Regions from separate parts of the Janthinobacterium sp. GW821-FHT03A03 genome, predicted to be linked through region 2. Evidence: predicted binding sites of a transcription regulator. Region 2 holds the regulator's gene; the other holds the start of a gene.
What was found. The regulator sigma-54, encoded in region 2, starts transcription at its own class of promoters, with help from an activator protein. The targets are predictions, from matches to a motif close to TGGCANGNAANCTGCTTT.

Region 1 (4,247 bases), on a different contig from region 2:
TTGCCCGTCGGGCATGCTGGCGGGAATGCCATCGCTGATCAGCTTGACGCCGCGCACGCCGAAGGCCGAGCGTGCGCCGAAGCCGCGCGACGAGATTTGCAAGTCCTGCGCGTAGTTCTGGCGGTTCTGCACGACCAGGCCCGGCACGGCGGCCAGCGCTTCCGACGCATTGACGCGGATCTGCCCGTCCTGGATGCGGGCGCTGTCGACCACGTCGATCGAGGCCGGCACCTCCTGGCTGGGGTGGGCGATGCGGCTGCCGCTGATCACGACCGTATCCATGAGTTGCCCGCCGGCCAGGTCAGCGGGCTCGGCAGCAAAGACGTGGGGGGCGAGGGTGGCGCTGCCGGCAACAAACAGGCTGGCGATGGTGTTCAGGCGGAAACGATGCTGCATGCGGTTCTCCAATGTGAATAAAGCCTGCTTGATCGCGTGCGCGGCGCAGGTCTGCATAGTCTTCTCAAGCAATATGCCTGCCATGTCTCCATTGGTGATGGGAAATTATACGCGCGCCAGTGGCACGGGGTTTGCATGCAGGAATCACCAGAGGCGCTGCCAGCCAGCGCTTTTTCCCTGTTTTGCCATTGAAAAGGTGATTATGCCCAAGTTATTCCGACGTTTGCGCCAGGCTTGCGTATTGCTGCCGGCGCTGGCATGTGCGTATGCCCATGCCGAACCGTTTGCCTATGTGCCCAATGAAAAGTCGGGCACCCTGAGCGTGATCGACACGGCCACCGACCAGGTGGTGCGCCAGATCGCGGCTGGCAAGCGCCCGCGCGGCATCGCCGCCGATCCCACCGGGCGGCAATTGTTTGTCACGGATGCAGCCAGCAGTGCCTTGCTGCTGATCGACAACGCTGCCGGTGCGCCCGTACGCAGCGTAGCGCTGGGCAAGTCGCCCGAAGGCGTCAGCGCCTCGCACGACGGCAATTACGTGGCCGTGGCTGTCGAGGAAAACAATAGCGTGGCCTTGCTCGATGGCCATACGGGCGTCGTGCTCGCCGATATCAAGGTGCAGGGGCGCAACCCGGAACACGCCGTCTTCAGCCCCGATGGGCGCTGGCTGCTGGTCAGCGCGGAAGAGGCCGAGCAAGTCGACGTCATTGATGTGGCGCAACGCCGCCAGGTGGCTTCCATCGCCGTGGGACTGCGTCCGCGCGGCATCGGCTTCAGCCCCGATTCCGGCCGCGCCTACGTGGCGTGCGAGTTGGTCAACGCCGTGTATGTGATCGACATGACGCTGCGCAAGGCCATCGTCACCATTCCTGCAGGCAAGAATGCGAATGGCATCGTGGTCCATCCTGGTGGCAAGCACGTATATGTCTCGAATGGCATCGACGGCACGGTGATGGTGATCGATACGGCCAGCAACGAGGTGACGGCCACCATTCCAGTCGGCAAGCGCCCGTGGAACATGGCCATCACGCCCGACGGCGCCAAGCTGTACGTGGCCAACGGGCGCTCGAACAGCGTCTCCGTCATCGACACGGCCAGCGCGCGCAAGGTGGCCGATGTTGCCGTGGGCGAATTGCCATGGGGCGTGGTGATCCGCTAGGCAAGCCGGAACAGGTGTTCCAGTCTGGTACACCTGTTCCATTGTGCAGCGGCGCAGCAGGGCTGGTTCGGCTTGGGAACAGGACGCCGCCGCCCTGTTCAATACGCCAACAAAGCGCCGCCTGCCGTCCGGCCCGGGCGCATGGGTGAAAAGCGCGCCGCTATTGACGCCATGCCCTTGCAACAGCAGTAAAACCCGCTAAGTTTGTAGTGGGATGGCGAGCTGGCACGGCATTTGCGGAAGACTCCGTGTACTCACCCCATCTGTACCAGGACGTTTGATTTTAATTAAGTACTTTTATTCTAATTCACCCGATAGAGGACGACATGAATCTCGCAGACATCAGCAAACTGGGCGTAGCCAATCCCTTCAAACAACGCTATGACAACTACATCGGCGGCAAATTCGTTGCCCCCGTAAAAGGTGAATATTTTCCCAACATTACGCCGATCACGGGCTTGCCGTTTTGCGAAATCGCCCGCTCCACGACGGAAGACGTCGAGCTGGCGCTGGACGCCGCCCATGCCGCCAAGGATGCCTGGGGCAAGACTTCGCCTGCCGAGCGCGCCAATATCCTGAACCGCATCGCCGACCGCATCGAACAGAACCTGAGCCTGATCGCCACGGCGGAAACCATCGACAACGGCAAGCCGATCCGCGAAACGATGAATGCCGACATTCCGCTGGCCATCGACCATTTCCGCTACTTTGCCGGCTGCATCCGCGCGCAGGAAGGTTCCGTCGCGCAAATCGACGCGGAAACCTATGCCTATCACTATCACGAGCCGCTGGGCGTCGTGGGCCAGATCATTCCCTGGAATTTCCCGATCCTGATGGCCGTGTGGAAGCTGGCGCCAGCCCTGGCCGCCGGCAATTGCGTCGTCCTGAAACCGGCCGAGCAAACGCCCGCCTCGATCATGGTGTTGATCGAGCTGATCGGCGACCTGCTGCCGCCTGGCGTGCTGAACATCATCAACGGTTTCGGCCTGGAAGCGGGCAAGCCGCTGGCCTCGAGCAAGCGCATCGCCAAGATCGCCTTCACGGGTGAAACGGGCACGGGCCGTTTGATCATGGGCTATGCCGCGCAAAACCTGATTCCCGTCACCCTGGAGCTGGGCGGCAAGTCGCCGAACATCTTCTTTGCAGACGTGATGGATGCGGACGACGAGTATTTCGACAAATGCCTGGAAGGCTTTGCCATGTTTGCGCTGAATCAAGGCGAGGTGTGCACTTGCCCATCGCGCGTGCTGATCCAGGAATCGATCTACGAGAAATTCATCGAACGGGCCCTGAAGCGCGTGGCCGCCATCAAGCAGGGCAATCCGCTCGACTCGTCCACCATGATAGGCGCGCAGGCATCACAGGAGCAGCTGGAAAAAATCCTGTCCTATCTCGACATCGGCCGCCAGGAAGGCGCCGAAGTGCTGGCCGGCGGCGAGCGCAATACGCAGGCGGGCGACCTGGAAGGCGGCTACTACGTGCGTCCGACCGTGTTCAAGGGCAACAACAAGATGCGCATCTTCCAGGAAGAGATCTTCGGGCCCGTCGTCTCCGTGACCACCTTCAAGGACGAGGCCGACGCGCTGGCGATTGCCAACGACACCCTGTACGGCCTGGGCGCCGGCCTGTGGACGCGTGACGGCTCGCGCGCCTTCCGCATGGGCCGCGCCATCCAGGCGGGCCGCGTGTGGACCAATTGCTACCACCTGTATCCGGCCCACGCCGCGTTCGGCGGCTACAAGCAATCGGGTATCGGCCGCGAAAATCACAAGATGATGCTCGACCACTATCAGCAAACGAAGAACCTGTTGGTGAGCTATAGCCCGAAAGCCCTGGGCTTCTTCTAAACCGGCAACAGGCGCCGCCCCCTGTTCCTCGGGTGCGGCGCACAGAAAGGGATGCCATGAGTGCAGCAATTGCCAGGGTGGTCGCCACCGATGCGGCGCTGGAAATGATGGACAAGTTGCGCCTGCGTCACGGCCCGCTGATGTTTTTCCAGTCAGGCGGTTGCTGCGACGGCAGCGCGCCCATGTGCTATGCGCTGGGCGAGTTCGATGTCAGCGATACCGACATTTATCTCGGCAATTTGAATGGCACACCGTTCTACATGGGACTCGAGCAATTCGAGTACTGGGAGCATACCCAGTTGATTATCGATGTGGTCGATGGCAATGGCGGCATGTTTTCACTCGACAACGGCACGGGCAAGCGCTTCTTGACGCGTTCGCGCCTGTTTACCGATGAAGAGTGCGCCTTGCTGCATGCGCAGCCGCACGACCATGGCAGCACTTGATACATACACATACTAATAACAGAGGGAGATGATTGTGCAGAAAAAAATCATGGGGATCGTCGTCGGTCTGAGTGTCGTTTCGCTGGTCCAGGCGGCCGACGTGGGCAATGTCACCAGTGCCATGCTCGACAGCACGGCCAGGAATCCGGCCAGCGTGCTGTCGTTCGGCATGGGCACGCAGGGCCAGCGCTATTCGCCGTTGACGCAGATCAATGACAAGACCGTGGCCAAGCTGGTGCCGGCCTGGTCGTTCTCGTTTGGCGGCGAAAAACAGCGGGGCCAGGAATCGCAGCCCTTGATTCACAACGGCAAGATGTTCGTCACGGCATCGTATTCGCGCATCTTCGCCATCGACCTGAAAACGGGCGCCAAGCTGTGGAAATATGAGCACCGTTTGCC
Region 2 (4,247 bases):
CATCGCTGGCGCATGAGTTTTACCGTGCTGGGGGCGGTCATCGTCGCGCTGGGCAGCTTCTGGCTGCTCGAAGTGATGAACAAGAATGCCCAGGACATTACCGCCAGCAAGCATTTGAATGAACCGGACTATTTCATCACCAATTTCAGCCTGGTGCGCATGGATTTGACGGGCAAACCCAGCTACATCGTGTCCGGCACCAAGCTTACGCATTACCCGGCCGACGATTCGTCCGATATCGACCAGCCTTTCGTGCGCAAGCTGACGCCCGACATGCCGCCGATGAACATGAATGCGGAACTGGCGCATATCGATCAGGATAATACCCGGCTGCAACTGCACCGCAATGTCGTGATCGACCGCATCGCCAGCCCGAAGGCGCAGAACCTGACCTTGAAGACGGAAGCGCTGACGGTGTTTCCGGATGAGGAAAGAATGGAAACGGACATGCCTGTCGACATCCTGACGGGCGCTTCGCGCATCAACGGCGTGGGCATGAAAGCCAACAACGCCACCGGCGTGGTGGAAGTGCATCAGGCGCTGCGCATGGTCCTCCCGCCGAAACCGCGCCCGGCCGCGACGGCAAAATGACAGAATGAAACAAGGAAACCATACTATGAAGAACATCTTGCTGCTGACTCTATTCTCGACCGTTTGCTCGCTGGGCGTGATGGGCGCGGCGCATGCCGAGAAGGCCGATTCCGAGAAGGAAGCCGTGATCACGGCGCGCAGCGGCCACGTTGATGACATCAAGCAGGTGCGCACCCTGACGGGCGACGTGGTGCTGGTCAAGGGCACCCTGACCATGAAGGCGGGCCGCGCGCTGATCACGGAAGACCCGCAAGGCTACCAGTTCATCACTTTCTGGGCCGACCCCGGCAAGCTGGCCACGTTCCGCCAGAAGCGCGATGGCGCGGGCGACCTGTGGGTGGAAGGCGAAGCGGAGCGCGTGGAATATGACAACAAGACGGAAGTCGTGAAACTGTTTTCCAAGGCCAAGGTGACGCGCCTGGAAGGCACGAAAGTGACCGACGTGGCCAATGGCGCCTACATTTCGTATGACAGCCGCAAGGAAGAATTTGCGATGGAAAATTCCAACAGCGGCACGAGCACCCCCGATGGCGGCAGCGTGCGCATGGTGATCCAGCCGAAGAACAAGGCTCCTGCGGCGGAGAAGGCGCCGGCGACACCCGCGCCAGGAAAGAAATAATGGAAAATACACGTTGCGGCAGCACCCTGATCGTTCGCGGGCTGCAGAAAACCTATGGCAAGCGGCAAGTCGTGCATGATGTCTCGCTGCAAGTCGAATGCGGCGAAGTAGTGGGACTGCTGGGCCCGAACGGCGCCGGCAAGACCACCTCGTTCTACATGATCGTCGGCCTGGTGCCGTCCGATGGCGGCAGCATCGATATCAGCGGCGTGGATATTTCCAGCCTGCCCATCCACCGCCGCGCGCAGATGGGCCTGTCCTACCTGCCGCAGGAAGCGTCCGTCTTCCGCAAGCTGACGGTGGAAGACAATATCCGCGCCGTGCTGGAAATCCAGACCGTCGACGGGCGCCCGCTGAAGAAGGCCGAGATCGAGGAGCGCCTGGATAAATTGCTGGCCGACCTGCAGATTGAAAAGCTGCGCGAGAACCAGGCCCTGTCCCTGTCGGGCGGCGAGCGCCGCCGCGTGGAAATCGCCCGCGCGCTGGCCACCGACCCGCGCTTCGTGCTGCTCGACGAGCCGTTCGCCGGCGTCGATCCCATCGCCGTGATCGAGATCCAGCGCATCGTGCGTTTCTTGAAGGAGCGCAATATCGGCGTGCTCATCACCGATCATAATGTACGCGAGACGCTGGGTATTTGCGACCGTGCCTACATCATCAACCAGGGCTCGGTGCTGGCGTCGGGACGCCCCGATGACATCATCGCGAACGAGTCGGTACGCCGGGTCTATCTGGGCGAACACTTCCGCATGTGAGCCAATGAAACAATCATTGCAGCTGCGCACCTCGCAGCACCTGGCACTGACGCCGCAGTTGCAGCAATCGATACGCCTGCTGCAATTGTCTACCCTGGAACTGCACCAGGAACTGGAGCAGTTGCTGACAGACAATCCCCTGCTCGAGCGCCTCGACGACCCGCTCGACCGGTCGCTGCGCCTGTTGTCCGACGGGGCCTTGAGTTCCACGGCCGCGCCGGCCGAAGCGCCGCCCCAGCCGCCAGGCCAGGAAGCGCCCGCCGCGCCGGCCGAAACGGACGGCTTTGACGGCGAGGCGGGCGAGGGCCCGGCCGCCGCGGACGGCGGCGACAGCGACTGGAGCGAGGCGAGCCGGGGCAAGGCGCCCGACGACGAAGATTCCCGTCCACAACTCGAAGCCCACCACTGCACCTTGCGCGAGCACCTGATGGAGCAGATGCGCGTGACGGTGCTCGAATTGCGCGACCGCGCGCTGGTCGAGCTGATCATCGATGCCCTCGACGACAATGGCTACCTGGAGGAATCGCTCGACGACATCCTGGCGCGCCTGCCGGAAGAGCTGGAAATCGACGCCGACGAACTGCGCACGGCGCTGGCGCTGCTGCAAAGTTTCGACCCGCCCGGCGTGGGCGCGCGCAATGCGTCCGAATGCCTGGCCCTGCAAATCAGGCGCTTGCCGCACATCGCCCTGGTGACGCGGCGCATGGCCCTCGTCATCGTGGAAAAGCACCTGGCCTGGTTTGCCCAGCGCGATTTCAACAAGCTGAAAAAAGCCCTCGATTGCGACGATGAAGACTTGCGCGAGGCGCAGACGGTGATCCGGCTGTGCAACCCGCATCCGGGCGCCGTGTTCGCCTCCGACGTGTCCGACTACGTGGTGCCCGACGTGGTCGTCAAGCGCGCGCGCAATGGCTGGCAGGTGAGCCTGAACAATGACGTCATGCCGCGCCTGCGCGTGAACGCCATGTACGCCAATTTGTTGAAGCAGGGCAAGGGCGAAGGTGCCATGGGCGCACAGTTGCAGGAAGCCAAGTGGCTGATCAAGAACATGCGCCAGCGCTTCGATACGATCTTGCGCGTGGCGCAGGCGATAGTAGAAAGACAAAAGAACTTTTTCTCGCATGGGGCCGTTGCCATGCGGCCCCTTGTGCTCCGTGAAATAGCTGATACACTGGGATTACACGAGAGTACTATCTCGCGGGTAACAACCCAAAAGTACATGCTGACCCCGCATGGCATGTTTGAGTTGAAATATTTCTTTGGTAGCCACGTCGCCACCGAAGCGGGGGGCGAAGCGTCATCGACGGCGATACGGGCATTGATCGTGCAACTGACAGGAGCAGAAGACCCTAAAAATCCTTTATCCGACAGTAAGATTGCGGACATGCTGGGGGAACAAGGCATGGTGATTGCGCGACGTACTGTTGCCAAGTACCGGGAAGCGTTGAAAATTCCGCCAGTGAGCCTGCGTAAGTGTTTGTAAGTTTTTTTCGGTTCCTCTGCGGGCCGGATAGGATGGACCGCACGAACCCGATCATCTTTAGGAGTGTGTATGAATCTCACCATCAGCGGACATCATCTTGAAGTGACACCAGCCATCCGTGAATACGTACAAGCGAAGCTGGAGCGCGTGAAACGTCATTTCGATCAAGTCATCGATATCGCCGTGATTCTGACCGTGGATAACCTCAAAGAGAAAGAAAAACGTCAAAAGGCCGAAGTCAACCTGCGTCTCAGCGGTAAAACTGTCTATGTGGAAAGCCTGGCGCATGACCTGTATGCCGCGATCGATACCCTGATCGACAAGCTCGATCGGCAAGTGATGAAATACAAAACCAAAGTGCAAGGGCACGGTAAAGAGGCGATCAAGCATCTGCCAGACAACTCAGAGGAAGACGCCGTCGTCGCCGTCTAAGGCCACCGGTTTCCCCCAGTTGTGATCAACTAAGGGCGCACATTGCGCCCTTTTTTGCGTCCTGCGAAACGCAATGTCCGTGGTGAAAGCGCTAGAATGCGCCATCCTCACTTCTTTCCATCCTGCCATGAGCGATTTCGTCCACGCCTCCATCCGCAACCGCACGGGCCACATCGTGCTCGACCGCCCGAAAGCCTTGAATTCCCTGTCGCTGGAGATGGTGCGGGCCCTGAGCGCGGCCCTGCTGGCCTGGCGCGACGACCCGCAGGTGGACGCCGTCGTCATCCGCTCCAGCAGCGAAAAAGCCCTGTGCGCCGGCGGCGATATCCGTTTCTTTTACGATGCGGGCCTGGCCACGCCGCAGGGC

Region 1: a site for sigma-54 is predicted at 1,779-1,796, ahead of adh (aldehyde dehydrogenase). Genes of this name have one in related genera too.

The regions. Positions count from the first base shown of each region.
Region 1 is NZ_JBWKUZ010000036.1:10,590-14,836, forward strand. It holds gene AC07VI_RS28985 (TonB-dependent receptor family protein) at 1-396, opposite strand, end outside; gene AC07VI_RS28990 (beta-propeller fold lactonase family protein) at 599-1,555, shown strand; gene adh (aldehyde dehydrogenase) at 1,882-3,402, shown strand; gene AC07VI_RS29000 (DUF779 domain-containing protein) at 3,459-3,848, shown strand; gene AC07VI_RS29005 (PQQ-dependent methanol/ethanol family dehydrogenase) at 3,898-4,247, shown strand, end outside.
Region 2 is NZ_JBWKUZ010000010.1:67,275-71,521, reverse strand. It holds gene lptC (LPS export ABC transporter periplasmic protein LptC) at 1-591, shown strand, start outside; gene lptA (lipopolysaccharide transport periplasmic protein LptA) at 617-1,210, shown strand; gene lptB (LPS export ABC transporter ATP-binding protein) at 1,210-1,965, shown strand; gene AC07VI_RS18595 (RNA polymerase factor sigma-54) at 1,970-3,448, shown strand; gene hpf (ribosome hibernation-promoting factor, HPF/YfiA family) at 3,518-3,880, shown strand; gene AC07VI_RS18585 (enoyl-CoA hydratase/isomerase family protein) at 4,008-4,247, shown strand, end outside.